4 regions of the Paenibacillus sp. P36 genome follow, and region 2 is predicted to be linked to each of the others. Evidence: a T-box and tRNA genes for the amino acid it is inferred to sense, from the RefSeq annotation. Region 2 holds a T-box; the other regions hold tRNA genes.
The links. A T-box is a leader RNA that pairs with one kind of tRNA and senses whether it is charged. The one in region 2 lies ahead of leuS (leucine--tRNA ligase), so its partner is inferred to be a tRNA-Leu.

Region 1 (7,391 bases), 4.1 Mb from region 2:
GTCCCGCAACGAGCGCAACCCTTGATCTTAGTTGCCAGCACTTCGGGTGGGCACTCTAAGATGACTGCCGGTGACAAACCGGAGGAAGGTGGGGATGACGTCAAATCATCATGCCCCTTATGACCTGGGCTACACACGTACTACAATGGTCGGTACAACGGGAAGCGAAGCCGCGAGGTGGAGCCAATCCTTATAAGCCGATCTCAGTTCGGATTGCAGGCTGCAACTCGCCTGCATGAAGTCGGAATTGCTAGTAATCGCGGATCAGCATGCCGCGGTGAATACGTTCCCGGGTCTTGTACACACCGCCCGTCACACCACGAGAGTTTACAACACCCGAAGTCGGTGGGGTAACCCGCAAGGGAGCCAGCCGCCGAAGGTGGGGTAGATGATTGGGGTGAAGTCGTAACAAGGTAGCCGTATCGGAAGGTGCGGCTGGATCACCTCCTTTCTATGGAGACTCGGTCTTGATAAGACCAGTCAAGTGCGCAAGCACACATCGCTTACTCACTCGTGTTCAGTTTTGAAAGAGCAATCTTTCAAAAAAAGTTGACAACCAACATCGCTTTGCGCATGTAATGGTTGCAACATTGTTCCTTGAAAACTAGATAACGAAACAAAACGTAAAGTAAGAACTTAGGTAGCAATACCAAATGTATTTTTCTAGGTTAAGCTAGAAAGAGCACACGGAGGATGCCTAGGCACTAGGAGCCGAAGAAGGACGTGGCGAACGACGAAATGCCTCGGGGAGCCGTAAGCAGGCTTTGATCCGGGGATGTCCGAATGGGGGAACCCAGCTGTGGTAATGCGCAGTTATCTCCATCTGAATACATAGGATGGTTGAAGGCAGACCCAGGGAACTGAAACATCTAAGTACCTGGAGGAAAAGAAAACAAAAGTGATTCCGTCAGTAGCGGCGAGCGAAAGCGGAATAGCCCAAACCAAGGAGCTTGCTCCTTGGGGTTGTAGGACCTCATCATGGGGTTAGTTTGGTAGGCGAAGTGATCTGGAAAGGTCCGGCATAGAAGGTAAAAGCCCTGTAGCCAAAATCAAACGAATCTCCTAGAGGTATCCTGAGTACGGCGGGTCACGTGAAACCCCGTCGGAATCCGGTAGGACCATCTGCCAAGGCTAAATACTCCCTAGTGACCGATAGTGAAGCAGTACCGTGAGGGAAAGGTGAAAAGCACCGCGGAAGCGGAGTGAAAAAGAACCTGAAACCGTGTGCTTACAAAAAGTCAGAGCACTCTTTATGTGTGATGGCGTGCCTTTTGTAGAATGAACCGGCGAGTTACGTTCCCGTGCGAGGTTAAGTCGAAAAGACGGAGCCGCAGCGAAAGCGAGTCTGAATAGGGCGCTTTAGTACGTGGACGTAGACCCGAAACCGTGTGATCTACCCCTGTCCAGGGTGAAGGTGAGGTAACACTCACTGGAGGCCCGAACCCACGAATGTTGAAAAATTCGGGGATGAGGTGGGGGTAGCGGAGAAATTCCAATCGAACTCGGAGATAGCTGGTTCTCCCCGAAATAGCTTTAGGGCTAGCCTCGGATGTGGAGTTGTGGAGGTAAAGCACTGATTGGGTGCGGGGCCCGCCAAGGGTTACCAAGTCCAGTCAAACTCTGAATGCCACAAACTTAAATCCGGGAGTCAGACAGTGAGTGCTAAGATCCATTGTCAAAAGGGAAACAGCCCAGACCATCAGCTAAGGTCCCCAAGTGTGTGTTAAGTGGGAAAGGATGTGGAGTTGCACAGACAACCAGGATGTTGGCTTAGAAGCAGCCACCATTGAAAGAGTGCGTAATAGCTCACTGGTCGAGTGACTCTGCGCCGAAAATGTAACGGGGCTAAACACGCCACCGAAGCTATGGCTTGCACGTTTGTGCATGGGTAGGGGAGCGTTGTATGTACGTTGAATTCTGACCGTAAGGACAGGTGGAGCGCATACAAGTGAGAATGCCGGTATAAGTAACGAAAAGATCAGTGAGAATCTGATCCGCCGAAAACCTAAGGGTTCCTGAGGAAGGCTCGTCCGCTCAGGGTAAGTCGGGACCTAAGGCGAGGCCGAAAGGCGTAGTCGATGGACAACAGGTGGAAATTCCTGTACCACCGTAGCCGTTATGAGCAATGGAGTGACGCAGAAGGATAGTGACGCGAGCTGATGGATGCTCGTCCAAGCAGTGAGGCTGGTTAGTAGGCAAATCCGCTAACCGTAAGGCTGGGCTGTGATGGGGAGGGAAACTTTAAGTACCGAAGGTCATGATTTCACACTGCCAAGAAAAGCTTCTAGCCAGGCGAAGGTGCCCGTACCGCAAACCGACACAGGTGGGTGAGAAGAGAATTCTAAGGCGCGCGGAAGAACTCTCGTTAAGGAACTCGGCAAAATGACCCCGTAACTTCGGGAGAAGGGGTGCCTCGGTAGGGTGAATAGCCCGAGGGGGCCGCAGTGAAAAGGCCCAAGCGACTGTTTAGCAAAAACACAGGTCTGTGCGAAGCCGCAAGGCGAAGTATACGGGCTGACGCCTGCCCGGTGCTGGAAGGTTAAGAGGAGTGGTTAGGAGCAATCCGAAGCTATGAATTGAAGCCCCAGTAAACGGCGGCCGTAACTATAACGGTCCTAAGGTAGCGAAATTCCTTGTCAGGTAAATTCTGACCCGCACGAATGGCGTAACGACTTGGGCGCTGTCTCAACGAGAGATCCGGTGAAATTTTAATACCTGTGAAGATGCAGGTTACCCGCGACAAGACGGAAAGACCCCATGGAGCTTTACTGCAGCTTGATATTGGACTTTGGTACGATCTGTACAGGATAGGTGGGAGCCTTTGAAGCCTGAGCGCCAGCTTGGGTGGAGGCGCCGTTGGGATACCACCCTGATCGTATCGGAGTTCTAACCTGGTACCGTGATCCGGTATGGGGACAGTGTCAGGTGGGCAGTTTGACTGGGGCGGTCGCCTCCTAAAATGTAACGGAGGCGTTTAAAGGTTCCCTCAGAATGGTTGGAAATCATTCGCAGAGTGCAAAGGCATAAGGGAGCTTGACTGCGAGACCTACAAGTCGAGCAGGGACGAAAGTCGGACTTAGTGATCCGGTGGTACCGAATGGAAGGGCCATCGCTCAACGGATAAAAGCTACCCTGGGGATAACAGGCTTATCTCCCCCAAGAGTCCACATCGACGGGGAGGTTTGGCACCTCGATGTCGGCTCATCGCATCCTGGGGCTGAAGTAGGTCCCAAGGGTTGGGCTGTTCGCCCATTAAAGCGGTACGCGAGCTGGGTTCAGAACGTCGTGAGACAGTTCGGTCCCTATCTGTCGCGGGCGTAGGAAATTTGAGAGGAGCTGTCCTTAGTACGAGAGGACCGGGATGGACGTACCGCTGGTGTACCAGTTGTCTCGCCAGAGGCACCGCTGGGTAGCTATGTACGGAGGGGATAAGCGCTGAAAGCATCTAAGCGCGAAGCCCCCCTCAAGATGAGATTTCCCAGTATGTAAGACCCCTTGTAGACGACGAGGTTGATAGGTTCGAGGTGGAAGTGCAGCAATGCATGCAGCTGACGAATACTAATCGGTCGAGGGCTTAACCAAAACCAGCTGACTAAGCAGTTAGTCGCTACGTCTAACGTAGATGACAAATATTCTTTACGCAAGTTTCGTATCTAGTTTTCAAGGCGCAAACCACGCTTTGACTGTTTGGTGATGATGGCGGAGGGGACCCACGCGTTCCCATCTCGAACACGACCGTTAAGCCCTCCAGCGTCGATGGTACTTGAACCGCAGGGTTCTGGGAGAGTAGAACGTTGCCAAGCAGTACCCCTTTGGGGTGTTTTAAATAATGACGCGGGGTGGAGCAGCTCGGTAGCTCGTCGGGCTCATAACCCGAAGGCCGCAGGTTCAAATCCTGCCCCCGCAACCAATTATTATGAGTCATTAGCTCAGTTGGTAGAGCACCTGACTTTTAATCAGGGTGTCGTAGGTTCGAATCCTACATGACTCACCATTTGCCTTATTTACAGCATGCGCGTATGGCGGAATTGGCAGACGCACTAGACTTAGGATCTAGCGGGCGACCGTGGGGGTTCAAGTCCCTCTACGCGCATACCTAGCAAAAAGGATTAAGTATCACTAACTTAATCCTTTTTGCCTTTTGTGCGTTCTTTTGTAGATAAGTGAACAAAATTGCTAGTATTCGCCTCGTCGATTGGAAGTAATGAAGCCTCCTTCTCATTTACAATAAAGTCATATCCACAAAGGAGGTTAAGGCATATGATACAAGTCACAAGGTTTGTATTGACGCAGGAGATGGTCGAGCAGTTTTATCGAGAAGGGTTCTTTTATGCTCGAGGCTTTCTTACAAAAGAAATGGTTGATGCGATCAATGAAGAGAATGCTGCCTTTGCTAACGAAAAAGGGACAGGCGAATGGAAAAGTAAAGCCATCATCGATATTGCCGCGGAGCAGGAACTATATCCTGAGACCACGAGGTTTTTGACGAGTCCGGATATTGTAAGCTTTTTAGAGCAAATTCTAGGGGATCAAGTCAAACTGTGGATGGGGATGTACGCGGTCGTAGCTCCCCACGGCAATGGTTTGGAGTGGCATCAAGATAATCAGTACACACATATTCTGGGTCATATGCTCAATGGTTTTATTGCCCTTGATGATATCAGTCAAGAGAACGCAGGCTTGTGGCTGGCCCCGGGATCACATTTACTCGGGCGGCAGCCCAATATCAATACAGAGCCTGGCCATAAGCGCGCTGCAGAGCCGGAGAATGGTGTACCTTGTCCACCATTAGCCCCAGGCGATGCTGTGTTCTTCCATCGTGAGACGCTGCACCACAGCAAGAAGAATCACACGGATAAGCCTAGACGCGCCTATGCCTTCCAAGTCGCGGCGGCAAGCTGCCGGTACGCCCAGTCGGGCAAACGGCTTGAGGACCGTGTCCTTTTGTCCGGATACGTCAAAGGATAAAGTCATCTTTTAATCAACCTTAGCTGTGATACTGGATGATGTTGCTGCCTGTCTGCGGTATACGCTTGGTGTCATCCCCCGATGTTCTTTGAATACTTTGTTGAAGTAGCTAGGGGTGCTGAAACCGCAGGCGAGGGCAATATCTGTAATGGATTCATGCGTGTGCATCAGCATATGAGCTGCATACTGAAGCCGAAGTCGAATGACAAATTCATTAGGAGAAGAGCCTGTCAATTCTCTGAATTTGGTATAGAACCAGGTCTTCTTCAGGTCTGACCTATGGATAAGCAAATCTACGTCCACTTCTTCTGACCAGTGGGTGATGAGATGCTCTATGGCTGCTATGACGCCGGATAGGGAGGGAGCCGCGAACGATTGCTCTAACGAATGGTAGTACCTTTGAATTTGGACAAGGATTTGAATGAACAACGTCATCTGCTGGAGCTGCCAGCCTGGCTGATCTTGCTTCTGCTCCTGCAAGGCCTCCGTAGCAAGCCGTATGATCGATTGTGCGTATGGCGATGCTGCGGGGATTACCTGGGACGTGTTCATCGTATAAAAAGGGACTAGCAAGCTGTATCCGCCCGGAATGAAAGCAACGTAATCGGGTGAGAAGAGAAGCATGATCCAACGGCTTGGTTTCCCTTCCTCCCGGGTCAAGTTCCAGTGCGGTTCGAACGGGCGCAGCAAAAGGATATCGCCAGGATCGGCATAATACCACTCGTCGCCAATCGGATATTTCATTGTACTATCAAGGGCTATACTGACCTCCAAAGCGGCATGCATATGAAATTCATGCTCCGTGTATACCGCCAGCTTTTCTTCGAAGATGATCCCTTGTGCAACCTTGACGTTCTGATCAAAAAAAGATGCTTCCACATATTCCCTCCTCTCGGTGATGGAAAACTACAGGTAAAAACTGGCGAAAAATAATTAAACATTTTATTTGCTTTTTGTAAAGAATCCTGTTATATTACTACTTGTCGCTTTTAAAGAAGCGGCATGAAACACCTACTTGCGGAAGTGGCTCAGCGGTAGAGCATCGCCTTGCCAAGGCGAGGGTCGCGGGTTCGATCCCCGTCTTCCGCTCCATATTTTAAGCGCCCTTAGCTCAGCTGGATAGAGTATTTGACTACGAATCAAAAGGTCGGGAGTTCGAATCTCTCAGGGCGCGCCATTTTTACATTTAACATACATAGCAGTATCGGGACGTAGCTCAGCTTGGTAGAGCACCTGCTTTGGGAGCAGGGGGTCGCATGTTCAAATCGTGTCGTCCCGATCAAACAAAAAGAAGTATAATCGATCAGTAGATAGACTGGGAGATTATGCTTCTTTTTATGTTTTCTGTGTTATCGTTGCGTGGAAGCAGCCATATCATTGGCTAAGGAAACAAGCTTACTAAGCGTTTTCCAATTGCGCACGGTAGCAGGAACATCAAGCTTCGGCAGGTTATTGGCAAGCTTGGATTTTAGAATGCTGTGTCGGTACAGCAGATAGATTTCTCTTCCTTTTGCTCGCAGCTGGTCATCCTCGGTTTGGAACACCTCAAGACGTGCTAAGCTTTCTTTGGACGGCTCTTTAGGCAGGAAGGCTACGTAAAGGCTTTCGGCATCGGACATAGACTCCGCTTCGGAGATTTCGTCGGCCGTGTACGGGCAATTGGCGGCTATGAGATTCAGTTCCTCCGCAGTTCTCAAAATCACGGCTAAAGAGATATGAAAGACGCGGTCAATCTCACTCTCGATCAGCTGGCGCAGCGATTCTTCATCCGCATCCGATTCGAACAATACATTGCCGCTCTGAATATAGGTCTGAACACGAAGCAGCCCGATTTGCTCCAATGTTTTTCGAAGCTCAGCCATTTTGATGATATTTTTCCCACCCACATTAATGCCACGCAATAACGCGATATAGATCGCCATCCCATTCACTTCTCTCTTTTAATATACATGAAATATACATCAAAATATCCATCAGCGCCATTCCCTTAATATCCATACTTTACCATGGAAAAAGTGTAGTTACATACTACATCATGGAAGGTAGTGACATCATGTGTCGAAAGTCCCATCCAGTTTGCGAAGTGGCGCCCTATTTGCTTTGACACAAATCGACGAATGTCTCTCGCGTAAACACTCATAACGTGTGAAATTATAACTTTTCTAGTAAAAAAATATTAAAATTATGGAAAAAATTATTTATAATAGAGGAGATTCTCCTTAACAAGAAGAACTAGTACTAATTAAAATGTCGGGGCAGTCTACTTGAGAAGAATAAGAGGTAACATCTATGCAGAATTCATTGTTTTTCAAGAATGTGATAAATTCTGATTCCATCTTCGAATCGATCGGCCAATTGAATGATATTGCCAAAAAATCAATAGGCTGTGAACATATCTCTCTTTTTCTAATGGATGAGAAACA
Region 2 (7,391 bases):
GGCGGAGCTGCCAGAGGGGTTGCGTATGCGCTCGCCAAAGAGGGTGCAGGCTGCATTTATATTGCAAACCGAACCAAAGAGCGTGCTTTGGAGTTGGCAGAAACGATCAGCGCTTTTACGAAGACCGTGGGTCTTGGACTTGATGAGATTGCAAATGTCGTGGATGAGGTCCAGTTCGTACTGAATACGACCTCTGCGGGGATGCATCCTAACACGGAAGAGCTGCCGATGCCGGTTGAACTTCTGAAAGAACATCATCTTGTGAGCGATTTAATCTATAATCCGCGCATTACAAGGTTCCTTCGTGAGGCGGAAGCCAAGGGAGCCCGCATTCATGGCGGACTGGGCATGTTTATATATCAAGGTGCTTTTGCTTTTGAATACTGGACTGGTAAACCTGCGCCCGTTGCGGCGATGAGACAGGTGGTAGAACAGTCGTTAGCTGAATAAGAATGAATAGAGGGACATCCATGTTAACAGGCAAACAGAAACGTTATTTGCGCTCGCTAGCGCACCATGTAGATCCGATTTTTCAAGTAGGTAAAGGCGGCGTGAACGAACACTTAATCCGTCATATCCAAGAAGCGCTGGAAGTTCGTGAGTTGATTAAAATTACAGTGCTGAATAACAGCGGAGAAGATCGGAATGAGGTAGGCGCTGAATTATCCGAGAAATCCGGTGCTGAGCTCGTACAAGTGATCGGTAAAATCGTCGTATTGTACAAAGAATCGCGTGACAAGAAAAAGATTGAACTGCCGAGCTAAAGAGGTGTAAGCATGCTTGTCGGAATTATGGGTGGAACCTTTGATCCGATCCATACCGGTCATTTGATCGCTGCGGAGCGGGCGAGGGTGGAAGCAGGATTAGACGAAGTATGGCTGATGCCGGCTAATGTGCCGCCGCATAAGTCCAACGCGCCGAAGGCCACAACGCAGCAGCGCTGGGAGATGGTTTGCCTTGCTGCGGAAGGGAATCCTTTTTTTCGTCCGATTGATATCGAAATCAGCAAAGGCGGCGTATCTTATAGTATCGATACGATTGAACTGCTGCGCAAACAATATCCCACTACAGAATTTGCTTATATTATAGGTGCAGACATGGTTCAGTATTTGCCGCAGTGGCATCGCATCGATGACATCGTGCGGCATATTCGTTTTATCGGTTTAGCCAGACCTGGCTACGAACTGGATATGGCGCATATGTCGGCTAACATCCGTGAGCGAGTAACCATTGTCCCCATGCCGCTTGTTGAAATTTCATCCACGGCCATTCGCGAGGAACGAAGACAGGAACGATCGGTCCGATACCTTGTTCCGGAAGTCGTGAACGGTTACATGGAGGTGAACCGATTGTATGAATCGTGAGAAGCTAATCGCAGCCGTAAAAGAACAAATGCCGGAGAAACGCTGGCTTCATACACTTGGTGTCATGGAAACGAGCGTCATGCTTGCGAAGCGATTCGGTGGAGATCCTGTCAAAGCTGATCTTGCAGCTATTTTACATGACTATTGCAAGTATTGGCCTGTGCAGGAGCAAGCTAAGATTATTCGCGAGAATGGGTTGCCGCAGGATTTATTGGATTTTGACAAGGAGCTTTGGCATTCGCATGCCGGGGCGTTCATTGCCCAGTCGCAATTTGGTATTCAGGACGAAGAGATATTGGATGCGATCCGGTACCATACCTCAGGGCGTGAAGGGATGACGCTGTTAGACAAAATCGTATGTTTAGCGGATTATATGGAGCCAGGCCGGGAATTCCCCGGTGTAGAGCTCATCCGTGAGGAAGCCAAGACCAGCTTGGAGAAGGCGCTTGTTGTCGGGTTTGATTCTACGATTCGGTTTTTGATTGAAAAAGGAAAACGAATTTATCCGCTTACTATTTTGACACGGAATGATTTGATTCAACAAATAAACAACTAATTAATGGAGGTTGATTGAATGAGTAAAAGCCCAGAAGAGATTTTAGCATTTGTCGTAGAGGCTGCAGAGGATAAAAAAGCGGCGGACGTTGTCACGCTTAATTTGCAAGGTATTTCCTTGATTGCGGATTATTTCGTCATTTGCCACGGAAATTCAGAAACACAAGTGCAAGCGATCGCGAGCGAAGCCAGAAAGAAAGCACATGAGTATGGCGTCACGATCAGAGGTTACGAAGGTATTGATACAGCTAGATGGGTTCTGCTTGATTTAGGAGATGTTGTTCTGCACGTTTTCCACCGCGATGATCGCGAGTACTATAACATCGAAAGACTTTGGTCCGATGCCAAAGTTGTGGAGCGCGTATGAGACTGGAAGCAGGATCCCTCGTTACCCTTGAGGTAGCGAGGGAAGTTCCGCCAAACGGATATTTCCTGAGCGACGGCTATCAGGATGTACTTTTACCTTATGCGGAGATTGTAGGCAAAATCAAGGCCGGTGAGCACGTGGAAGCTTTTTTATTCCATGATACGCAGGACAGGCTCATGGCTACTATGAAACGTCCGCAAATCCGAATGGGCGAAGTCGGGCTGCTCGAGGTTGTCGATATTCATCCGAGATTTGGCTACTTTCTGGAGATGGGATTAGGGCGCAACTTGCTCCTTCCTTACCGTCATGTCCCGGAATTGGAGGAATTGCGACCTCAAGTAGGGGACAAGGTGTTTGCAACATTAGCGCATGACCGTCAAGGCCGCTTGATTGCGAAGCTGGCACTGGAAGACGATCTGGCTCCGCTTTGTGTGCGTGCTCCTTCAAGCTGGAGCAACCGCTGGGTGAAAGCGCGCGTGTACAGGCCGCTGCAGATGGGCACTTTCGTTATTTGCGAGGCCGGTGTTCTCGGTTACGGTGTGATCGGACTTATCGCTCCTACGGAGAGAACACGATTGCTTCGTGTGGGTGAGTTGGTGGATGTACGTGTCGCCTTCGTTCGCGAAGAAGATGGCCGCGTGAATCTGTCGATGAGACAGCCAAAGGAAAAAGGCCGCGATGAAGATGCGGAGAAAATTCTTAGTGTGCTGGAGACGCGTCCAGGAAATGCGATGCCATTTTCAGATAAAACGTCTGCGGACATCATTAAGGATCGGTTTGGCCTGAGCAAAGCGGCTTTTAAGCGTGCGTTAGGCAAGCTGATGAAAGACGGGCTCATCTATCAGGAGGACGACTGGACCTATCTGAAAAAAGAGGAGAATCCTAGTTAACATGAGCTATGAGAAATTTGCCTACACGTATGACCGTCTGATGAACAGCATGCCTTACGAGGATTGGCTTCGTTTTGTCAAAGAAAGCTTTGACCGGTTTGGCGTGAAGCCGGTTTCGATCGTTGATCTCGGCTGCGGTACCGGCAACTTGACGATTCCGTTGGCATTGCAAGGTTATCAAATGACAGGCATTGACTTGTCGGAAGATATGCTGGCTGTAGCGGAACAAAAAGCAGGAGAACACCCTCAGCTTGCGCGCAGCGGAGCCGTTCGTTTGTTTCAGCAGGATTTGCGGGAGTGGGAGCTGGGGGAATCGGTTGATGTCGCTCTATCCTTCTGTGATAGTTTGAACTATTTGCTAGAGGAAGAGGACATTGTAGATGCCTTTCGCCAAACGTATGAAGGGCTTAAGCCGGGCGGTTTATTCCTGTTCGATGTGCATACGCCCCAGCAGCTGTTTGCTTATGCGGAATCTCAGCCCTTCTTTTTGAACGAAGAGGATGTAGCTTACATTTGGACAAGCGAGTTGAATGAGGAAAGAGTTCAAATTCAGCACGAATTGACCATCTTTGTCAAAGAGGAAGGCGGCAAGGAACTGTTCCGGCGCATCGATGAAACGCATGAACAGCGCGCTTATGCACTGGATTGGCTGGAGCAGATGCTGAGGGAAGCAGGCTTTCTTGAAGTGTACAAGGCAGCCGACTTTACATGGGAACAACCTACGAAGCTGACAGAGCGGGCTTTCTTTATTGCAAAGAAATAAAGCATAAGGAGCCCCGCCGCTTGACAGTGCGGCATTATTTTACATATAATCAAAGCTAATCAGATGATCACAAAGCTTGGAAGAGGATTAGTAACTTGCACAGCATCTCGCAGAGAGCCGGTTAAAGGGTGGAAGCCGGTAGATGTCCGTCTTGTGAACTCGCCTTGGAGCTAGAAGGTGAATCGCCACGCATGTTGGCGTTAGCCGGATCGTTTCACCCGCGTTAAGGGGCAGAGTGAACACAGGCAAAGCATGCCTGGTGTTAACTAGGGTGGTACCACGGGAATCTAACCTCTCGTCCCTAGCGATATCCGCTAGCGATGAGGGGTTTTTTGGCGCTTATAGCCGTACACAGGGAGGAAATTTCACATGACACAGGAAACGAAAGAAACCAAGGAATTACAGGGTTACAATCCGCAAGCGATTGAGCCCAAATGGCAAGCTTACTGGGATGCAAAGAAAACATTCAAAGTGCTTGAAAATTCGGATAAGCCGAAATTTTATGCGTTGGATATGTTTCCATATCCTTCAGGAGCAGGTCTGCATGTAGGACATCCGGAAGGTTATACGGCAACGGACATCGTCTCCCGTTTCAAACGGATGAGAGGCTTCAACGTTCTTCACCCAATGGGTTGGGACGCATTCGGACTTCCGGCTGAGCAATACGCTTTGGATACAGGGAATGATCCACGTGATTTTACACAGAAAAATATCGATACGTTCCGCCGTCAAATTAAATCGCTCGGATTTTCCTACGATTGGGATCGGGAGATTTCCACGACGGATCCGGAGTATTACAAATGGACGCAATGGATTTTCATCCAACTGTACAACAAAGGCCTTGCTTATGTAGACGAAGTGCCTGTTAACTGGTGTCCGGCGCTGGGGACGGTTCTTGCGAATGAAGAAGTTATCGATGGTTTGAGTGAACGTGGAGGCCACCCGGTCATCCGTAAACCGATGCGTCAGTGGATTCTGAGAATTACGGAATACGCTGAACGTTTGCTGGAAGATCTAGAGGAGCTTGACTGGTCGGAGAGCATTAAGGATATGCAGCGCAACTGGATCGGTAAATCGACAGGCGCTGAAGTTCAATTTGCGATCGAAGGGCATGAAGAGAAGAGCCTGACTGTCTTTACAACACGTCCAGATACTTTGTTCGGAGCGACTTATTGTGTGCTTGCACCTGAGCACGAGCTTGTGCAGCAAATTACGACAGACGGACAAACGGCCGCTGTGAAAGAATATCAAGAAAAAGCTTCCCGCAAAAGCGATCTGGAGCGTACTGACCTGGCTAAAGACAAAACAGGCGTATTCACAGGTGCCTATGCGATTAATCCAGTAAATGGCGGGAAAGTGCCGATCTGGATCGCGGATTATGTGCTTGGCGGTTACGGTACTGGCGCCATCATGGCAGTGCCTGGACACGACCAACGTGACTGGGAGTTTGCGAAACAGTTCGATTTGCCGATTATTGAAGTCGTGCAAGGTGGCAATGTGGAGAAAGAAGCTTACGCTGGAGACGGCGCTCATGTGAATTCTGGACCTATCGATGGCATGAACATTGAGCAAGGCATCAGTCACATGATCGCTTGGCTTGAAGAGAACGGCAAAGGTCAAGGTAAGGTCACATACCGCTTGAGAGACTGGCTGTTCAGCCGTCAAAGATACTGGGGAGAGCCGATTCCGATTCTTCACCTGGAAGATGGCACGATGAAGCCTGTACCGGTTGACCAACTTCCGCTTCTGCTTCCTCAAGTTGATGAAATTAAACCTTCGGGAACTGGGGAATCACCGCTGGCTAACGTATCTGAATGGGTGAATACGACCGATCCGGAAACGGGGATGAAAGCTCGCCGCGAGACGAATACGATGCCGCAATGGGCTGGCAGCTGCTGGTACTACCTGCGTTTCATCGATCCGCGTAACGATAAAGAGTTCTGCTCGCATGAGCTTCAACAGCAATGGCTGCCGGTTGATTTATATATTGGCGGAGCTGAGCATGCGGTACTTCACTTGCTGTATGCCCGTTTCTGGCATAAAGTGCTTTATGATCTTGGATTTGTTCATACGAAGGAGCCGTTCCATAAGTTGGTCAACCAAGGGATGATTCTTGGCGAAAACATGGAGAAAATGAGTAAATCACGCGGCAACGTTGTAAATCCGGATGATATCGTGAGCGATCAAGGCGCGGATACACTGCGTATTTACGAGATGTTTATGGGACCGCTTGAAGCGACAAAACCATGGAACACAACGGGTGTAGACGGCATTTACCGTTATTTGAACCGTGTGTGGAGACTGTTTGTGGATGAGAACGGTCAAGTTCAATCCAAAATCAGCGCGGATGAGACGCTTGGAAGCGATACGTTCAAACGAACATGGCATCGTTCCATCAAGAAAATCACGGAGGATTTCGAAGCGCTGCGGTTTAATACGGCGATCAGCCAAATGATGATTTTCGTCAATGAAGCTTACAAAACGGAGCGCTTGCCGCTCGAAGCGATGAAAAACTTCGTTCAGATGTTGTCTCCGCTTGCACCGCATTTGGCGGAAGAACTGTGGGAGAAGCTGGGTGGTACCGAGTCAATCACGTATGCACCATGGCCAACTTATGACGAAGCTTGGACCGTCGACAATGAAATTGAGATCGTAGTACAAGTCAACGGCAAAATTGTGGACCGCGTGCTGATTTCAAAAGATACGGACGAAGCTGCGATGGAGAAAATCGCTTTTGATCTTGATAAAGTCAAAGAAGCGACCGCCGGAAAGGCCGTTCGCAAATTGATTGTCGTTAAAGGTAAATTAGTGAACATCGTTGTAGGCTAATCAAGAAAAAAGACTATTGAGAAGACTGTTGCTTTATGGTTAATTGCTGCTCAGTCTTCTCAAGGTCTTCTTGATATTTGTCGTGGGTAGCGTGGATCACGCGCGAGAATACGCCGGAAAGCTCTTCATCCAAAATACGCAATCCTTCGGCAGTAATACCGCCGGGCACGGAAACGCGTTTTTGCAAGGTCATAGGGTTAAAGCCGCCCGTCGTCAGCAGCTTGCCTGTTCCAAGTGTCATCTCACTGGCTAGAAGCGTTGCTTCTTCAGGGGAGATGCCTGTGACTTCAACAGCTGCATCGATAAAGGATTGAATGAAGTTGGCAAGAAAAGCAGGGCCGCAGCTGGATAGGTCTGATGAGATGCGTGTGTAATTTTCAGATACCCGTATCGGTGATGAGATATGGGCAAATAAATTCTCAAGCCATTCTTTATCCTCAGGCTGCATCCGATTACCATGAATGCAGAGTGTAGCACCGCTTAATACATAGTTCGTAATACTTGGAATGATTTTACTTATTTTTGCCGGCAAAAGACTTTCCAAATGCTTAATCAGCACAGGACTTGTGATGGATACGATGAACTGGGAGGGAAGCACGTCCTCTTTAATTTCATCAATAACC
Region 3 (7,391 bases), 4.1 Mb from region 2:
AATGTATTTTGTCGCATATTGCGTACGGAATACTAGGGATAATGGGCAAAAAAAACCACCCTAGAGGGTGGTTTTTCCTGCGATTAGGTGTAGCCAATTACGGATAGCGCACGATCGCTGACTGTGTTCAAAGTTGCTAACTCTGAGGCGGTTAATGATAATGAGGCCGCTTTGATATTATTTTCAAGATGATGCTCATCCTGTGTCCCTATAATAGCCGAAGTAAGTGCTTCCTGGTGCAGCAGCCAAGCAATTGCGATCTGTGTCACGTTAGTGTCCTTGGCATCCGCCATTTCTTTCATGACAGCTAAAAGCTCCTTCTCCGCCTCCAGATGCTCCGGTAGGAACAGCCTTCTCTCCTTGCGGAAGTCTCCCTCTTTCAATGCCTTTCCATGAAGGTGGAAAGCGCCTGTCAGAATCCCCTTGGCGATTGAGCTGTAGCTCATCACACCAATGTTGTGTTCCTGGCAGAATGGCAAAATCTCTGGCTCGATAGCTCTGTGCAGCAAACTGTATTCCGGCTGAATCACATCGATTTGCGCGTAATTTACGGCTTCTTTCAGCTGCTCCAAAGAAAAATTCGAAACGCCGATAGCCCGAATCAAGCCTTCTTCTTTCAGCTTCACAAATTCACCAAGCGTATCCTGCACAGGTATCTCAAAACTTGGCCAGTGAATGTAATAAACATCTATGTAATCAGTCTTCAAACGGTTCAAACTGTTTTCTGCCGATCTTCTTACATCTTGAGGAGCTAGATTGCTTCGGCTCACCTTCGTCGTAATGATGCATTGCTTACGTATATCCGCCAAAGCAGCGCCGACGATCTCTTCCGAGTGTCCATTGCCGTAGCCTTCAGCTGTATCAAACGTTGTGATGCCCAGCTCGAACGCTTTACGGATGAGCTCGATATTATTTTGGTCGTTCGTGAACTCCCAAGGACCTCCTCCAAGCTCCCAACAGCCAAAAGTTATGTTTGAGATGTCAAAACCTGCATGTCCTAGCTTTTTCGCCTTCATAGTCGCCGACCTCATTTCATTGATATCGTCCCACGATAATGCACACGTTAACAAAACAAGTATACCGCTTTCATTTACTTTTGCCAAGAAATATGCGGGCTCGGGTATCGGGTGAGGATGGTCTCCATAGCTGTACCATGTCTTTTCTGTACGTTAACGGAACTACTGGCATCTATTTAGCTCGAAAACGGTGCATTCGCCCCTCCTAGGGAACTACGGTCCTCTATTTTGCCGTTTTCAGGTGATACGCCGCTTTTAGGCAGCAAATAAAGGCTTGTAGTTCCCCTAACCGGGGAATTCGGCTGATTTACTCGAAATAGCGACCTCCAGTTCCCTTCGCTTTCCGCCCTCATTGAACATGCTTCCTTCGGAAGCAATCATCGGTAGATTTGGACGCGCGTCCTACTCGGGCTTACTCAAGCTGCCTTCACGGACGGTCGAACCCTTTGTGGGTTCTCTTCCCTTACCCGTGCAAAAGAAAAAGCCACCCGAAGGTGGCTCTTTCTTTTCTTGTGAAGCGGGTGATGGGAATCGAACCCACGCTACCAGCTTGGAAGGCTGAAGTTCTACCATTGAACTACACCCGCGTAAATATCGGGATGACACGATTTGAACATGCGACCCCCTGCTCCCAAAGCAGGTGCTCTACCAAGCTGAGCTACATCCCGAAACGCTTATAACTTAATTAAAATGGCGCGCCCTGAGAGATTCGAACTCCCGACCTTTTGATTCGTAGTCAAATACTCTATCCAGCTGAGCTAAGGGCGCTTAAAATATGGAGCGGAAGACGGGGATCGAACCCGCGACCCTCGCCTTGGCAAGGCGATGCTCTACCGCTGAGCCACTTCCGCACGGTATGTGTTGCTTGTCACTTCATTTCTTTCTCAGAGGCGACAAGGAATAATATATCAGGATTTCAGAACAAATGCAAATGTTTTTTCTTACCAATCGCTTATTTTATAAAAATACCGCCAAAAGGCAGCACTTCCCTTGCAATTCGCCGCAATAAGCTATCGTTTTTCATATGCTCATCCAACTTGCGATCCGGCTTACATGGCTGCAGCAGCACATGTCCTTGCCCTGTCATCTCCCAATGATAATTCATATGCTGGCTCGCTAATGTATTACCATAAACACAAAGGCGCAATACTGCATTCCGAGGATACGCAATTAGACAATGAATATCTACATATAAAGGCTGCTTCGGATCCAAAGCCATCTGATACAAGGGCCCAGTGGTCAAAAGCCCCAGTGTTCCCGGCCCTTTGAACTGCATTTTCACGAGATCTTGCGTGATCAGTGTATTTTTAACATTTTGTAAGTGAGAAGTAAAGCTGACACCGCCGGTATAAAACAGAACATGCCGGAACTCATACAAAAGATCATCCTCATCACCAATAGGCACCACAGACATGCTGTAGCCTTCTGGCAAACCTAGCATGAGCTGAGCAGGACCATACACGCGCGACTGAATCAGACGTTTTTTGCGGTACATACTGGGTAGCTTCATCAAAGAGTCCTCTCTTTGCTCAGACTTCCCTTGAAAAGCTACGATTTGGTTCGGATGCAGCACATGAATCGACTCGTCCTTCTCGATGCGCAGTGTGGCCATTTTTGCGTGTGAGCTTGCATGTTCGAAAGTAACTTCCACGCCTCTCAGGCCTCCTATCTCATTTGACGCTTCTGCCTCCGCCAGACCACATACCGGAACACCCGTCCAAGTACAAAATACAACACTACAAGCACAACCACCGCGATAACCATATTCGTTATCTTCCGACTCCGGTTTTCTTTATCTATTGCAACCTGCTCCATGGCCTTTAAGCGCTCTTGCAGTCGTTCATTTTCTTTCTGAAGCGCTTCGTTTTGTTGAAGGAGCTTTTCCTCGGTTTCCTGCGAATGCCGGATCGTTTCCGAGAGCTTGTCCTTTTGCTCCTCTAATTGCTGTTTCGTTGCCTCGTAATCTTTCTGAATTTGCTCCACATTCTCAGGCAGTTGATAGATATCTTTCACCCTATCGAGCCAGGAGGCTTGGGCTGCAGAGGCAGGGTACATAAGCCCTATCCAAATGACTAGCACGCCGATCACGTGACCAATAACAGATATATGCCGTGTCCGCATCGCCTTCCCTCCCAACAGCTCGACATTTTCTTCTATTTTACAGCAAAAATCAACCCTTCACCACTTCTGCCGCCTTAACAGGGTAACGCAAAATCGTTCTCATTTTCAAAGGATCAATCTTCCTCGGGTCAGATAAATAGATTTCATGATGGAGGCCGCTAATGCTTAAATGGCTTGTCTCCATAAATTCGTACATTTGAGTTAGCGTTTCAGGCTCGGAAGCATACGGACCCATATGCAGCATCTGGACACAGCTTCCTTCATGCAAGGTTTCAAATACAATATCTGAAAGCAAATCCAGCTCCTTTTTCTTGCCTAAAGCTTTAACTCGGGCTTCCTCTACCTTCTCTGCTGTAACATAATCGGGCATCCTAATCAAAAGTTTCCAACGCCACTGCTCCCTCGGCACCTCGAGCGCGTTCCGGCTATCTCCATCCACCCACCACAAGCCCTCCAGCTTGGCCACAGTGAAGTCTTTCTCCTCCATCTTATAAATGCCCTTAATGCTGTAAGAAAGCGTGTAGAGCGCTTCAGTCGCTTGTGCGAAGACGTCTCCATTCGGGTCCCCAGTTCCTTCAATGGTCACATACCAAACAGGCCCAAATTCCATTAGCTGTGGTTTCGTCGGAGCTGTGTAATAGGATTTGTAGACTTTGGCTAAATCTAACTTTTCCATGCGGCACTTCCTTTTTTCTTTCAGTATATAAAATAAACCCTGACAGCTATACGTCAGTAAACATAGAAAAAACCTACCCTTCGCTGTAAACGGCGAAAAAGTAAGTTTCGGTCTTCATTAGTATCGTATGTAATTATTCCCCGGTTGGTGGAGTGAACGTGCGCTGTGCAAATTCCGCATCCAACATGAAGAAGGCATTGCTGTCTTTGTCGATTCGTTTCAACTTGTTAATAATGCTGTCGAACATCGCTTCTTCCTCTACCTGCTCATCGATAAACCATTTGAGGAACTGCATCGTCGCATGCTCACGATCGTTGAGAGCCAAATCAGAGAGATGGTAAATACGTCTTGTAACTTCCTGCTCATGCTTGTATGCATGCTCAAAAGCGTCGAGGATCGATTCGTACTCATTCACTGGCGTATCCATACCGGCGAAGGCAACCTTTTTCCCGCGATCATTAATAAATTTGAAAATCTTCATTGCATGAAATTTCTCTTCTTCCGCTTGAACGATAAAAAAGTTCGAGAACCCATCCAAGCTTTCTGCTGCACAATAACCGGCTATGGCCAAATAGACGTGCGCGGAGTAAAATTCATAGTTCATCTGCTCATTGAGCGCTTCCGTTAGTTCATCTTTTAACATGATGTGCTGCACATCCTTTCTGTATGGTTACTTTTTGCAAATCCCCATACATACAAGATTACCAGAACTTCATATACAAATACAAACGGAAGTCATAAATTTTACAAAGGTTATGTACTTAGGCCATTACGGTTTCAGCCCTTGATTCAGCAATAATCTGCTTGAGCTGAGCATATAGTAAGTCAGGCGAAGCCGCACAAACCAAGTTCTTTTTGCCGATCATCGCGATGCACTCTTTCTTGCAATGCTTACAGTTTCCCAGGCAATCCTTCTTCTTTTGCTTCAATTTGGGGTATTCATTTTTCAACGACTTATATATTTGTTTGGATCCGAATTTCTCATTTCTGCAGCAGTATTTAATCGTTTTCATGTCATAACCTCCACCGCTCATATCTACCGCCTATACCCTGATATTAGTGATAATAATAATCAATGTCAACAGAAATTTGAGAAATGGATGTACAAAAAAAAGAGCTTCCTTAGCTCCTATAAAAGGAATTAAGAAAGCTCTTGGTGATGCGGTCAAGAGGACTCGAACCTCCACGGGGGGTTAGCCCACACGGACCTGAACCGTGCGCGTCTGCCAATTCCGCCATGACCGCATAAAATAAAAAAAAACTGAGTCATGTAGGATTCGAACCTACGACACCCTGATTAAAAGTCAGGTGCTCTACCAACTGAGCTAATGACTCAAACTTCATAAAAAATGGCGGAGCCGACGGGATTCGAACCCGCGGTCTCCTGCGTGACAGGCAGGCATGTTAGGCCTCTACACCACGGCTCCACACTAGAATATAACACCTCATCAAGAGGTTGGTTGCGGGGGCAGGATTTGAACCTGCGGCCTTCGGGTTATGAGCCCGACGAGCTACCGAGCTGCTCCACCCCGCGTCATTAAAAAGGAAAATGGAGGCTGACGGGATCGAACCGCCGACCCTCTGCTTGTAAGGCAGATGCTCTCCCAGCTGAGCTAAGCCTCCATGGGAAATACATAATGGTGACCCGTAGGGGACTCGAACCCCTGTTACCTCCGTGAAAGGGAGGTGTCTTAACCACTTGACCAACGGGCCGCGTAAACAGGCTTTTCTTAAGTAAATCGTGCTTTAAGGTGGCGGAGAGAGAGGGATTCGAACCCTCGAGACGCTTGTGACGCCTACACGATTTCCAATCGTGCTCCTTCGGCCAGCTCGGACACCTCTCCATGAAAGCCTGGCATCGGATAAAAAAAGTGGCTCCCCGAACAGGACTCGAACCTGTGACAACTCGATTAACAGTCGAGTGCTCTACCAACTGAGCTATCAGGGAATACTGCTTGGCAACGTTCTACTCTCCCAGAACCCTGCGGTTCAAGTACCATCGACGCTGGAGGGCTTAACGGTCGTGTTCGAGATGGGAACGCGTGGGTCCCCTCCGCCATCATCACCAAACAGTCAAAGCGTGGTTTGCGCCTTGAAAACTAGATACGAAACTTGCGTAAAGAATATTTGTCATCTACGTTAGACGTAGCGACTAACTGCTTAGTCAGCTGGTTTTGGTTAAGCCCTCGACCGATTAGTATTCGTCAGCTGCATGCATTGCTGCACTTCCACCTCGAACCTATCAACCTCGTCGTCTACAAGGGGTCTTACATACTGGGAAATCTCATCTTGAGGGGGGCTTCGCGCTTAGATGCTTTCAGCGCTTATCCCCTCCGTACATAGCTACCCAGCGGTGCCTCTGGCGAGACAACTGGTACACCAGCGGTACGTCCATCCCGGTCCTCTCGTACTAAGGACAGCTCCTCTCAAATTTCCTACGCCCGCGACAGATAGGGACCGAACTGTCTCACGACGTTCTGAACCCAGCTCGCGTACCGCTTTAATGGGCGAACAGCCCAACCCTTGGGACCTACTTCAGCCCCAGGATGCGATGAGCCGACATCGAGGTGCCAAACCTCCCCGTCGATGTGGACTCTTGGGGGAGATAAGCCTGTTATCCCCAGGGTAGCTTTTATCCGTTGAGCGATGGCCCTTCCATTCGGTACCACCGGATCACTAAGTCCGACTTTCGTCCCTGCTCGACTTGTAGGTCTCGCAGTCAAGCTCCCTTATGCCTTTGCACTCTGCGAATGATTTCCAACCATTCTGAGGGAACCTTTAAACGCCTCCGTTACATTTTAGGAGGCGACCGCCCCAGTCAAACTGCCCACCTGACACTGTCCCCATACCGGATCACGGTACCAGGTTAGAACTCCGATACGATCAGGGTGGTATCCCAACGGCGCCTCCACCCAAGCTGGCGCTCAGGCTTCAAAGGCTCCCACCTATCCTGTACAGATCGTACCAAAGTCCAATATCAAGCTGCAGTAAAGCTCCATGGGGTCTTTCCGTCTTGTCGCGGGTAACCTGCATCTTCACAGGTATTAAAATTTCACCGGATCTCTCGTTGAGACAGCGCCCAAGTCGTTACGCCATTCGTGCGGGTCAGAATTTACCTGACAAGGAATTTCGCTACCTTAGGACCGTTATAGTTACGGCCGCCGTTTACTGGGGCTTCAATTCATAGCTTCGGATTGCTCCTAACCACTCCTCTTAACCTTCCAGCACCGGGCAGGCGTCAGCCCGTATACTTCGCCTTGCGGCTTCGCACAGACCTGTGTTTTTGCTAAACAGTCGCTTGGGCCTTTTCACTGCGGCCCCCTCGGGCTATTCACCCTACCGAGGCACCCCTTCTCCCGAAGTTACGGGGTCATTTTGCCGAGTTCCTTAACGAGAGTTCTTCCGCGCGCCTTAGAATTCTCTTCTCACCCACCTGTGTCGGTTTGCGGTACGGGCACCTTCGCCTGGCTAGAAGCTTTTCTTGGCAGTGTGAAATCATGACCTTCGGTACTTTAAATTTCCCTCCCCATCACAGCCCAGCCTTACGGTTAGCGGATTTGCCTACTAACCAGCCTCAC
Region 4 (7,391 bases), 4.2 Mb from region 2:
TCACTGAAATAAGCTATAGTCGAAAAGAACAACATTGTAGACATACAGCGTTGTTCTTTTTTTGTGTGCGTGAAAGTCTATTTAGAGGTTGTAATCCTTCTGGAACCATGGTATATTCCTAATCTGTCGTTCAAAGACAGGTTAAATAGCTCTCAGAAACGTGTCGAAAAAGAATTGAAAAAAAAGCTTGCAAATCAAATTTCGACATGGTATATTACTTTTCGCTGCTTCGGTAACACGGCAGCGAGCGAAAGAAAATTGATCTTTGAAAACTGAACAACGAGTGAGTAAGCACAGTCGAGCAATCGACTATAAATGAGATTATAAAATCTCGCTAGCAAGTTAATGAGTACAATCAGATTTTCTATTATGGAGAGTTTGATCCTGGCTCAGGACGAACGCTGGCGGCGTGCCTAATACATGCAAGTCGAGCGGAGCACTTCGGTGCTTAGCGGCGGACGGGTGAGTAACACGTAGGCAACCTGCCTATAAGACTGGGATAACTATCGGAAACGATAGCTAAGACCGGATAACTGGTTTTCTCGCATGAGAGAATCATGAAACACGGAGCAATCTGTGGCTTATAGATGGGCCTGCGGCGCATTAGCTAGTTGGTAGGGTAACGGCCTACCAAGGCGACGATGCGTAGCCGACCTGAGAGGGTGAACGGCCACACTGGGACTGAGACACGGCCCAGACTCCTACGGGAGGCAGCAGTAGGGAATCTTCCGCAATGGACGCAAGTCTGACGGAGCAACGCCGCGTGAGTGATGAAGGTTTTCGGATCGTAAAGCTCTGTTGCCCTAGACGAACAGCAAGGTGAGTAACTGCACTTTGTGTGACGGTATAGGAGAAGAAAGCCCCGGCTAACTACGTGCCAGCAGCCGCGGTAATACGTAGGGGGCAAGCGTTGTCCGGAATTATTGGGCGTAAAGCGCGCGCAGGCGGTTAATTAAGTTGGGTGTTTAAGCCCGGGGCTCAACCCCGGTTCGCATCCAAAACTGGTTGACTTGAGTGTAGGAGAGGAAAGTGGAATTCCACGTGTAGCGGTGAAATGCGTAGAGATGTGGAGGAACACCAGTGGCGAAGGCGACTTTCTGGCCTATAACTGACGCTGAGGCGCGAAAGCGTGGGGAGCAAACAGGATTAGATACCCTGGTAGTCCACGCCGTAAACGATGCATACTAGGTGTTGGGGATTCGATTCCTCGGTGCCGAAGTTAACACAGTAAGTATGCCGCCTGGGGAGTACGCTCGCAAGAGTGAAACTCAAAGGAATTGACGGGGACCCGCACAAGCAGTGGAGTATGTGGTTTAATTCGAAGCAACGCGAAGAACCTTACCAGGTCTTGACATCCCGATGTAACACCTAGAGATAGGTGCCCTCTTCGGAGCATTGGAGACAGGTGGTGCATGGTTGTCGTCAGCTCGTGTCGTGAGATGTTGGGTTAAGTCCCGCAACGAGCGCAACCCTTGATCTTAGTTGCCAGCATTTCGGATGGGCACTCTAAGATGACTGCCGGTGACAAACCGGAGGAAGGTGGGGATGACGTCAAATCATCATGCCCCTTATGACCTGGGCTACACACGTACTACAATGGTCGGTACAACGGGAAGCGAAGCCGCGAGGTGGAGCCAATCCTTATAAGCCGATCTCAGTTCGGATTGCAGGCTGCAACTCGCCTGCATGAAGTCGGAATTGCTAGTAATCGCGGATCAGCATGCCGCGGTGAATACGTTCCCGGGTCTTGTACACACCGCCCGTCACACCACGAGAGTTTACAACACCCGAAGTCGGTGGGGTAACCCGCAAGGGAGCCAGCCGCCGAAGGTGGGGTAGATGATTGGGGTGAAGTCGTAACAAGGTAGCCGTATCGGAAGGTGCGGCTGGATCACCTCCTTTCTATGGAGACTCGGGTCTGAAACGACCCAGTCAAGTATCTTCGGATACACATCGCTTACTCACTCGTGTTCAGTTTTGAAAGAGCAATCTTTCAATGTAAACATCTTTGTTCCTTGAAAACTAGATAACGAAACAAAACGTAAAGTAAGAACTTAGGTCGTTTAACCTTCGGGTTATACAACAATCTTTAAATGTATTTTTTCTAGGTTAAGCTAGAAAGAGCACACGGAGGATGCCTAGGCACTAGGAGCCGAAGAAGGACGTGGCGAACGACGAAATGCCTCGGGGAGCCGTAAGCAGGCTTTGATCCGGGGATGTCCGAATGGGGGAACCCAGCTGTGGTAATGCGCAGTTACTCAATAGTGAATACATAGCTATTGTAGAGGCAGACCCAGGGAACTGAAACATCTAAGTACCTGGAGGAAAAGAAAACAAAAGTGATTCCGTCAGTAGCGGCGAGCGAAAGCGGAATAGCCCAAACCAAGGAGCTTGCTCCTTGGGGTTGTAGGACCTCGTTGTGGCAAAAGTTTGTTAGGCGAAGTGATCTGGAAAGGTCCGGCATAGAAGGTAAAAGCCCTGTAGCCCAAAATGAACGTATGCCTAGAGGTATCCTGAGTACGGCGGGTCACGTGAAACCCCGTCGGAACCCGGCAGGACCATCTGCCAAGGCTAAATACTCCCTAGTGACCGATAGTGAAGCAGTACCGTGAGGGAAAGGTGAAAAGCACCGCGGAAGCGGAGTGAAAAAGAACCTGAAACCGTGTGCTTACAAAAAGTCAGAGCGCTCTATATGCGTGATGGCGTGCCTTTTGTAGAATGAACCGGCGAGTTACGTTCCCGTGCGAGGTTAAGTTGAAAAGACGGAGCCGCAGCGAAAGCGAGTCTGAATAGGGCGCATTAGTACGTGGACGTAGACCCGAAACCGTGTGATCTACCCCTGTCCAGGGTGAAGGTGAGGTAACACTCACTGGAGGCCCGAACCCACGAATGTTGAAAAATTCGGGGATGAGGTGGGGGTAGCGGAGAAATTCCAATCGAACTCGGAGATAGCTGGTTCTCCCCGAAATAGCTTTAGGGCTAGCCTCGGATGTTGTGAGTTGTGGAGGTAAAGCACTGATTGGGTGCGGGGCCCGCCAAGGGTTACCAAGTCCAGTCAAACTCTGAATGCCACAAACTTAAATCCGGGAGTCAGACAGTGAGTGCTAAGATCCATTGTCAAAAGGGAAACAGCCCAGACCATCAGCTAAGGTCCCCAAGTGTGTGTTAAGTGGGAAAGGATGTGGAGTTGCACAGACAACCAGGATGTTGGCTTAGAAGCAGCCACCATTGAAAGAGTGCGTAATAGCTCACTGGTCGAGTGACTCTGCGCCGAAAATGTAACGGGGCTAAACACGCCACCGAAGCTATGGCTTGCACTTTGTGCATGGGTAGGGGAGCGTTGTATGTACGTTGAATTCTGACCGTAAGGACAGGTGGAGCGCATACAAGTGAGAATGCCGGTATAAGTAACGAAAAGATCAGTGAGAATCTGATCCGCCGAAAACCTAAGGGTTCCTGAGGAAGGCTCGTCCGCTCAGGGTAAGTCGGGACCTAAGGCGAGGCCGAAAGGCGTAGTCGATGGACAACAGGTGGAAATTCCTGTACCACCGTAGCCGTTATGAGCAATGGAGTGACGCAGAAGGATAGTGACGCGAGCTGATGGATGCTCGTCCAAGCAGTGAGGCTGATGTGTAGGCAAATCCGCACATCGTAAGGCTGGGCTGTGATGGGGAGGGAAATTTTAAGTACCGAAGGTCATGATTTCACACTGCCAAGAAAAGCTTCTAGCCAGGCGAAGGTGCCCGTACCGCAAACCGACACAGGTGGGTGAGAAGAGAATTCTAAGGCGCGCGGAAGAACTCTCGTTAAGGAACTCGGCAAAATGACCCCGTAACTTCGGGAGAAGGGGTGCCTCGGTAGGGTGAATAGCCCGAGGGGGCCGCAGTGAAAAGGCCCAAGCGACTGTTTAGCAAAAACACAGGTCTGTGCGAAGCCGCAAGGCGAAGTATACGGGCTGACGCCTGCCCGGTGCTGGAAGGTTAAGAGGAGTGGTTAGGAGCAATCCGAAGCTATGAATTGAAGCCCCAGTAAACGGCGGCCGTAACTATAACGGTCCTAAGGTAGCGAAATTCCTTGTCAGGTAAATTCTGACCCGCACGAATGGCGTAACGACTTGGGCGCTGTCTCAACGAGAGATCCGGTGAAATTTTAATACCTGTGAAGATGCAGGTTACCCGCGACAAGACGGAAAGACCCCATGGAGCTTTACTGCAGCTTGATATTGGACTTTGGTACGATCTGTACAGGATAGGTGGGAGCCTTAGAAGCCTGAGCGCCAGCTTGGGTGGAGGCGCCGTTGGGATACCACCCTGATCGTATCGGAGTTCTAACCTGGTACCGTGATCCGGTATGGGGACAGTGTCAGGTGGGCAGTTTGACTGGGGCGGTCGCCTCCTAAAATGTAACGGAGGCGTTTAAAGGTTCCCTCAGAATGGTTGGAAATCATTCGCAGAGTGCAAAGGCATAAGGGAGCTTGACTGCGAGACCTACAAGTCGAGCAGGGACGAAAGTCGGACTTAGTGATCCGGTGGTACCGAATGGAAGGGCCATCGCTCAACGGATAAAAGCTACCCTGGGGATAACAGGCTTATCTCCCCCAAGAGTCCACATCGACGGGGAGGTTTGGCACCTCGATGTCGGCTCATCGCATCCTGGGGCTGAAGTAGGTCCCAAGGGTTGGGCTGTTCGCCCATTAAAGCGGTACGCGAGCTGGGTTCAGAACGTCGTGAGACAGTTCGGTCCCTATCTGTCGCGGGCGTAGGAAATTTGAGAGGAGCTGTCCTTAGTACGAGAGGACCGGGATGGACGTACCGCTGGTGTACCAGTTGTCTCGCCAGAGGCACCGCTGGGTAGCTATGTACGGAGGGGATAAGCGCTGAAAGCATCTAAGCGCGAAGCCCCCCTCAAGATGAGATTTCCCAGTATGTAAGACCCCTTGTAGACGACGAGGTTGATAGGTTCGAGGTGGAAGTGCAGCAATGCATGCAGCTGACGAATACTAATCGGTCGAGGGCTTAACCACAAATCCTAAATGTTCAAACCTTTACGCAAGTTTCGTATCTAGTTTTCAAGGCGCAATCACGCTTTGACTGTTTGGTGATGATGGCGGAGGGGACCCACGCGTTCCCATCTCGAACACGACCGTTAAGCCCTCCAGCGTCGATGGTACTTGAACCGCAGGGTTCTGGGAGAGTAGAACGTTGCCAAGCAGTACCTTTTGCCCCAATACGGAGTTTCGTTTTGGGGAATTTTGGCCCGTTGGTCAAGTGGTTAAGACACCTCCCTTTCACGGAGGTAACAGGGGTTCGAGTCCCCTACGGGTCACCACAATTACCTGAACGCTTAGCTCAGCTGGGAGAGCATTACCTTGACAGGGTAAGGGTCGGCGGTTCGATCCCGTCAGCGTTCACCATTTAAACAGCTAAACTTTATAACGCGGAGCCGTGGTGTAGAGGCCTAACATGCCTGCCTGTCACGCAGGAGACCGCGGGTTCGAATCCCGTCGGCTCCGCCATTCATCTTTTTGATTGAATGGGACAAACTAAAAGAAGTACATATGGCTCGGTAGCTCAGTCGGTAGAGCAGAGGACTGAAAATCCTCGTGTCGGCGGTTCGATTCCGTCCCGAGCCACCATCTTTACAACTTAATAAGCCGTTGTAGCTCAACTGGTAGAGCAACTGACTTGTAATCAGTAGGTTGGGGGTTCAAGTCCTCTCGACGGCACCACATGCGCGCGTATGGCGGAATTGGCAGACGCACTAGACTTAGGATCTAGCGGGCGACCGTGGGGGTTCAAGTCCCTCTACGCGCATCACACAAGCAGGTAAGACCATTTTATGGTTTTACCTGCTTTTTCGTTGTAGTTTTCTCCCGTAAGCAAACGAAAGCTCATCCCCTGCTACATTACATAAGCAGGAAATGAGCTTTCTCACTTATCCATTATGATAGAGGAACTAGAGGCCGCTATTTCAATGAAAATAGGCCTATTAACCAGATTGGCGGAACTACAGGCCACTATTTTTCCATTTGGGACTACTATATGGTTTATTTCACAGAAATAAGCCCCTGTAGTTCCCCAACAGTACGAGAAGCTCTGTTTTCTCCGAAATAGCGGCTTGCTGTTCCCTTAAATTCAATCATTCGATGAATGTTTAGCTAATCGTTGAACCACCTGGTCCACCTTCTGTATATGCTGTGACATCCGACCTGCCGCGAGGGCTTCGTCCCCGGCAGCGATGGCATCGACGATATCGCGATGCTCCTGAAGCAACTTCTCGGCGGATGCGAGCTCCGCGAAAAACCACAAACGGCGAGAAGCCTTCATGCTCACCTGAAGCCTCTCCGTCAAAGACTCCATCATTCCGATCATGAGGGAATTATGAGAGGCTTTGGCGATTTCCAGGTGAAAGCGGATATCGGCTTGTTCACTATCTTCCTCGTTGCCAAGGGAGCGTTCCATCGACTGAAGAATGTCCCGAAGCTCCGCGATATTAGCTTCTGTCCGTCTGCTTGCGGCCAGCGATGCGCAGCCTACCTCGATGAATCTCCGCACCTCCTGCACTTCTTGCAGGGAGTCACCTTGATCGAAGAGGGTTGCGTTGTCCGCAGGCAGCGGATTGCTCACGAAGGTGCCGCCGCCGTGCCGGATATCTACCCATCCAATTGCTTTCAACCCGCTCAGTGCTTCGCGAATGGTCGATCGGCCGACTTGGAAGCTCGCAGCAAGCTCAACGACAGTCGGCAACTTCGAACCTGGCGCATAGGTTCCTGACTCAATTTGCATCTTAATTTGCCCCATTACGATTTCCGAACCCTTTTGCGGCCGTATCTGCTGAAATGCCATGCCAATTCCCCCATAAAAGATCTATACATCTATTCAATCATAAGCTAAAATAGAAGGAAAGTCATCTGATCACATGATCAATTATCAATCAATTATCAATGATAGTCATGAATAGTCCCATGGGAGGCTGCTATGCTCGATAACCAAATTAGACAACAACTGTTCAATATTGTAGGCGAAAAGTATTTTAAAGATGATATGGAATCGCTCGTTACCCACTCGTATGACGGAACACCTATGCTTCAATCGCTGCCAGATGGCGTGATTTATCCTAAGGACACAGCGCAAGTATCCGCGATTATGAAGGTGTTGAATGAGCATCGCATTCCGCTAGTCAGCAGGGGTTCAGGTACGAATCTTTGCGGCGGAACCGTGCCCGTTCAAGGCGGCATTGTCATGGTCATGCACAGGATGAATGCAATCCTCGATATTGATATGCAGAATCTGACGGCAACCGTACAGCCGGGAATCATTACGAAGCAATTCATCGAGCATATTGAAAGTCTAGGTTTATTTTATCCACCAGATCCAAGCTCAATGGCGATC

Region 1: it has a tRNA-Leu gene. The T-box ahead of leuS (leucine--tRNA ligase) is inferred to sense a tRNA for this amino acid. The anticodon was not compared.
Region 3: it has a tRNA-Leu gene. The T-box ahead of leuS (leucine--tRNA ligase) is inferred to sense a tRNA for this amino acid. The anticodon was not compared.
Region 4: it has a tRNA-Leu gene. The T-box ahead of leuS (leucine--tRNA ligase) is inferred to sense a tRNA for this amino acid. The anticodon was not compared.

Annotation. Positions count from the first base shown of each region.
Region 1 covers NZ_AP038372.1:782,888-790,278, forward strand. Annotated here, with positions in the region: rRNA gene ACKTT9_RS03600 (16S ribosomal RNA) at 1-451, shown strand, start outside; rRNA gene ACKTT9_RS03605 (23S ribosomal RNA) at 667-3,582, shown strand; rRNA gene rrf (5S ribosomal RNA) at 3,687-3,803, shown strand; tRNA gene ACKTT9_RS03615 (tRNA-Met) at 3,834-3,910, shown strand; tRNA gene ACKTT9_RS03620 (tRNA-Lys) at 3,919-3,994, shown strand; tRNA gene ACKTT9_RS03625 (tRNA-Leu) at 4,014-4,093, shown strand; gene ACKTT9_RS03630 (phytanoyl-CoA dioxygenase family protein) at 4,261-4,968, shown strand; gene ACKTT9_RS03635 (helix-turn-helix domain-containing protein) at 4,978-5,847, opposite strand; tRNA gene ACKTT9_RS03640 (tRNA-Gly) at 5,986-6,060, shown strand; tRNA gene ACKTT9_RS03645 (tRNA-Arg) at 6,069-6,145, shown strand; tRNA gene ACKTT9_RS03650 (tRNA-Pro) at 6,174-6,247, shown strand; gene ACKTT9_RS03655 (DUF1697 domain-containing protein) at 6,318-6,890, opposite strand; gene ACKTT9_RS03660 (HD-GYP domain-containing protein) at 7,258-7,391, shown strand, end outside.
Region 2 covers NZ_AP038372.1:5,458,281-5,465,671, reverse strand. Annotated here, with positions in the region: gene aroE (shikimate dehydrogenase) at 1-450, shown strand, start outside; gene yhbY (ribosome assembly RNA-binding protein YhbY) at 471-764, shown strand; gene ACKTT9_RS24705 (nicotinate-nucleotide adenylyltransferase) at 777-1,364, shown strand; gene yqeK (bis(5'-nucleosyl)-tetraphosphatase (symmetrical) YqeK) at 1,354-1,920, shown strand; gene rsfS (ribosome silencing factor) at 1,939-2,286, shown strand; gene ACKTT9_RS24690 (S1 RNA-binding domain-containing protein) at 2,283-3,176, shown strand; gene ACKTT9_RS24685 (class I SAM-dependent DNA methyltransferase) at 3,178-3,939, shown strand; T-box leader at 4,008-4,245, shown strand; gene leuS (leucine--tRNA ligase) at 4,309-6,768, shown strand; gene comER (late competence protein ComER) at 6,782-7,391, opposite strand, start outside.
Region 3 covers NZ_AP038372.1:851,063-858,453, reverse strand. Annotated here, with positions in the region: gene ACKTT9_RS03995 (aldo/keto reductase) at 84-1,016, opposite strand; tRNA gene ACKTT9_RS03990 (tRNA-Gly) at 1,533-1,603, opposite strand; tRNA gene ACKTT9_RS03985 (tRNA-Pro) at 1,611-1,684, opposite strand; tRNA gene ACKTT9_RS03980 (tRNA-Arg) at 1,708-1,784, opposite strand; tRNA gene ACKTT9_RS03975 (tRNA-Gly) at 1,793-1,867, opposite strand; gene ACKTT9_RS03970 (AIM24 family protein) at 1,969-2,667, opposite strand; gene ACKTT9_RS03965 (hypothetical protein) at 2,682-3,137, opposite strand; gene ACKTT9_RS03960 (GyrI-like domain-containing protein) at 3,187-3,813, opposite strand; gene ACKTT9_RS03955 (ferritin) at 3,947-4,456, opposite strand; gene ACKTT9_RS03950 (DUF1450 domain-containing protein) at 4,575-4,826, opposite strand; tRNA gene ACKTT9_RS03945 (tRNA-Leu) at 4,974-5,058, opposite strand; tRNA gene ACKTT9_RS03940 (tRNA-Lys) at 5,076-5,148, opposite strand; tRNA gene ACKTT9_RS03935 (tRNA-Asp) at 5,164-5,240, opposite strand; tRNA gene ACKTT9_RS03930 (tRNA-Met) at 5,271-5,347, opposite strand; tRNA gene ACKTT9_RS03925 (tRNA-Val) at 5,364-5,436, opposite strand; tRNA gene ACKTT9_RS03920 (tRNA-Glu) at 5,452-5,526, opposite strand; tRNA gene ACKTT9_RS03915 (tRNA-Ser) at 5,566-5,657, opposite strand; tRNA gene ACKTT9_RS03910 (tRNA-Asn) at 5,686-5,761, opposite strand; rRNA gene rrf (5S ribosomal RNA) at 5,767-5,883, opposite strand; rRNA gene ACKTT9_RS03900 (23S ribosomal RNA) at 5,988-7,391, opposite strand, start outside.
Region 4 covers NZ_AP038372.1:1,265,329-1,272,719, forward strand. Annotated here, with positions in the region: rRNA gene ACKTT9_RS05755 (16S ribosomal RNA) at 367-1,902, shown strand; rRNA gene ACKTT9_RS05760 (23S ribosomal RNA) at 2,108-5,023, shown strand; rRNA gene rrf (5S ribosomal RNA) at 5,094-5,210, shown strand; tRNA gene ACKTT9_RS05770 (tRNA-Glu) at 5,254-5,328, shown strand; tRNA gene ACKTT9_RS05775 (tRNA-Val) at 5,338-5,413, shown strand; tRNA gene ACKTT9_RS05780 (tRNA-Asp) at 5,439-5,515, shown strand; tRNA gene ACKTT9_RS05785 (tRNA-Phe) at 5,560-5,635, shown strand; tRNA gene ACKTT9_RS05790 (tRNA-Thr) at 5,653-5,728, shown strand; tRNA gene ACKTT9_RS05795 (tRNA-Leu) at 5,734-5,813, shown strand; gene ACKTT9_RS05800 (FadR/GntR family transcriptional regulator) at 6,135-6,845, opposite strand; gene ACKTT9_RS05805 (FAD-linked oxidase C-terminal domain-containing protein) at 6,978-7,391, shown strand, end outside.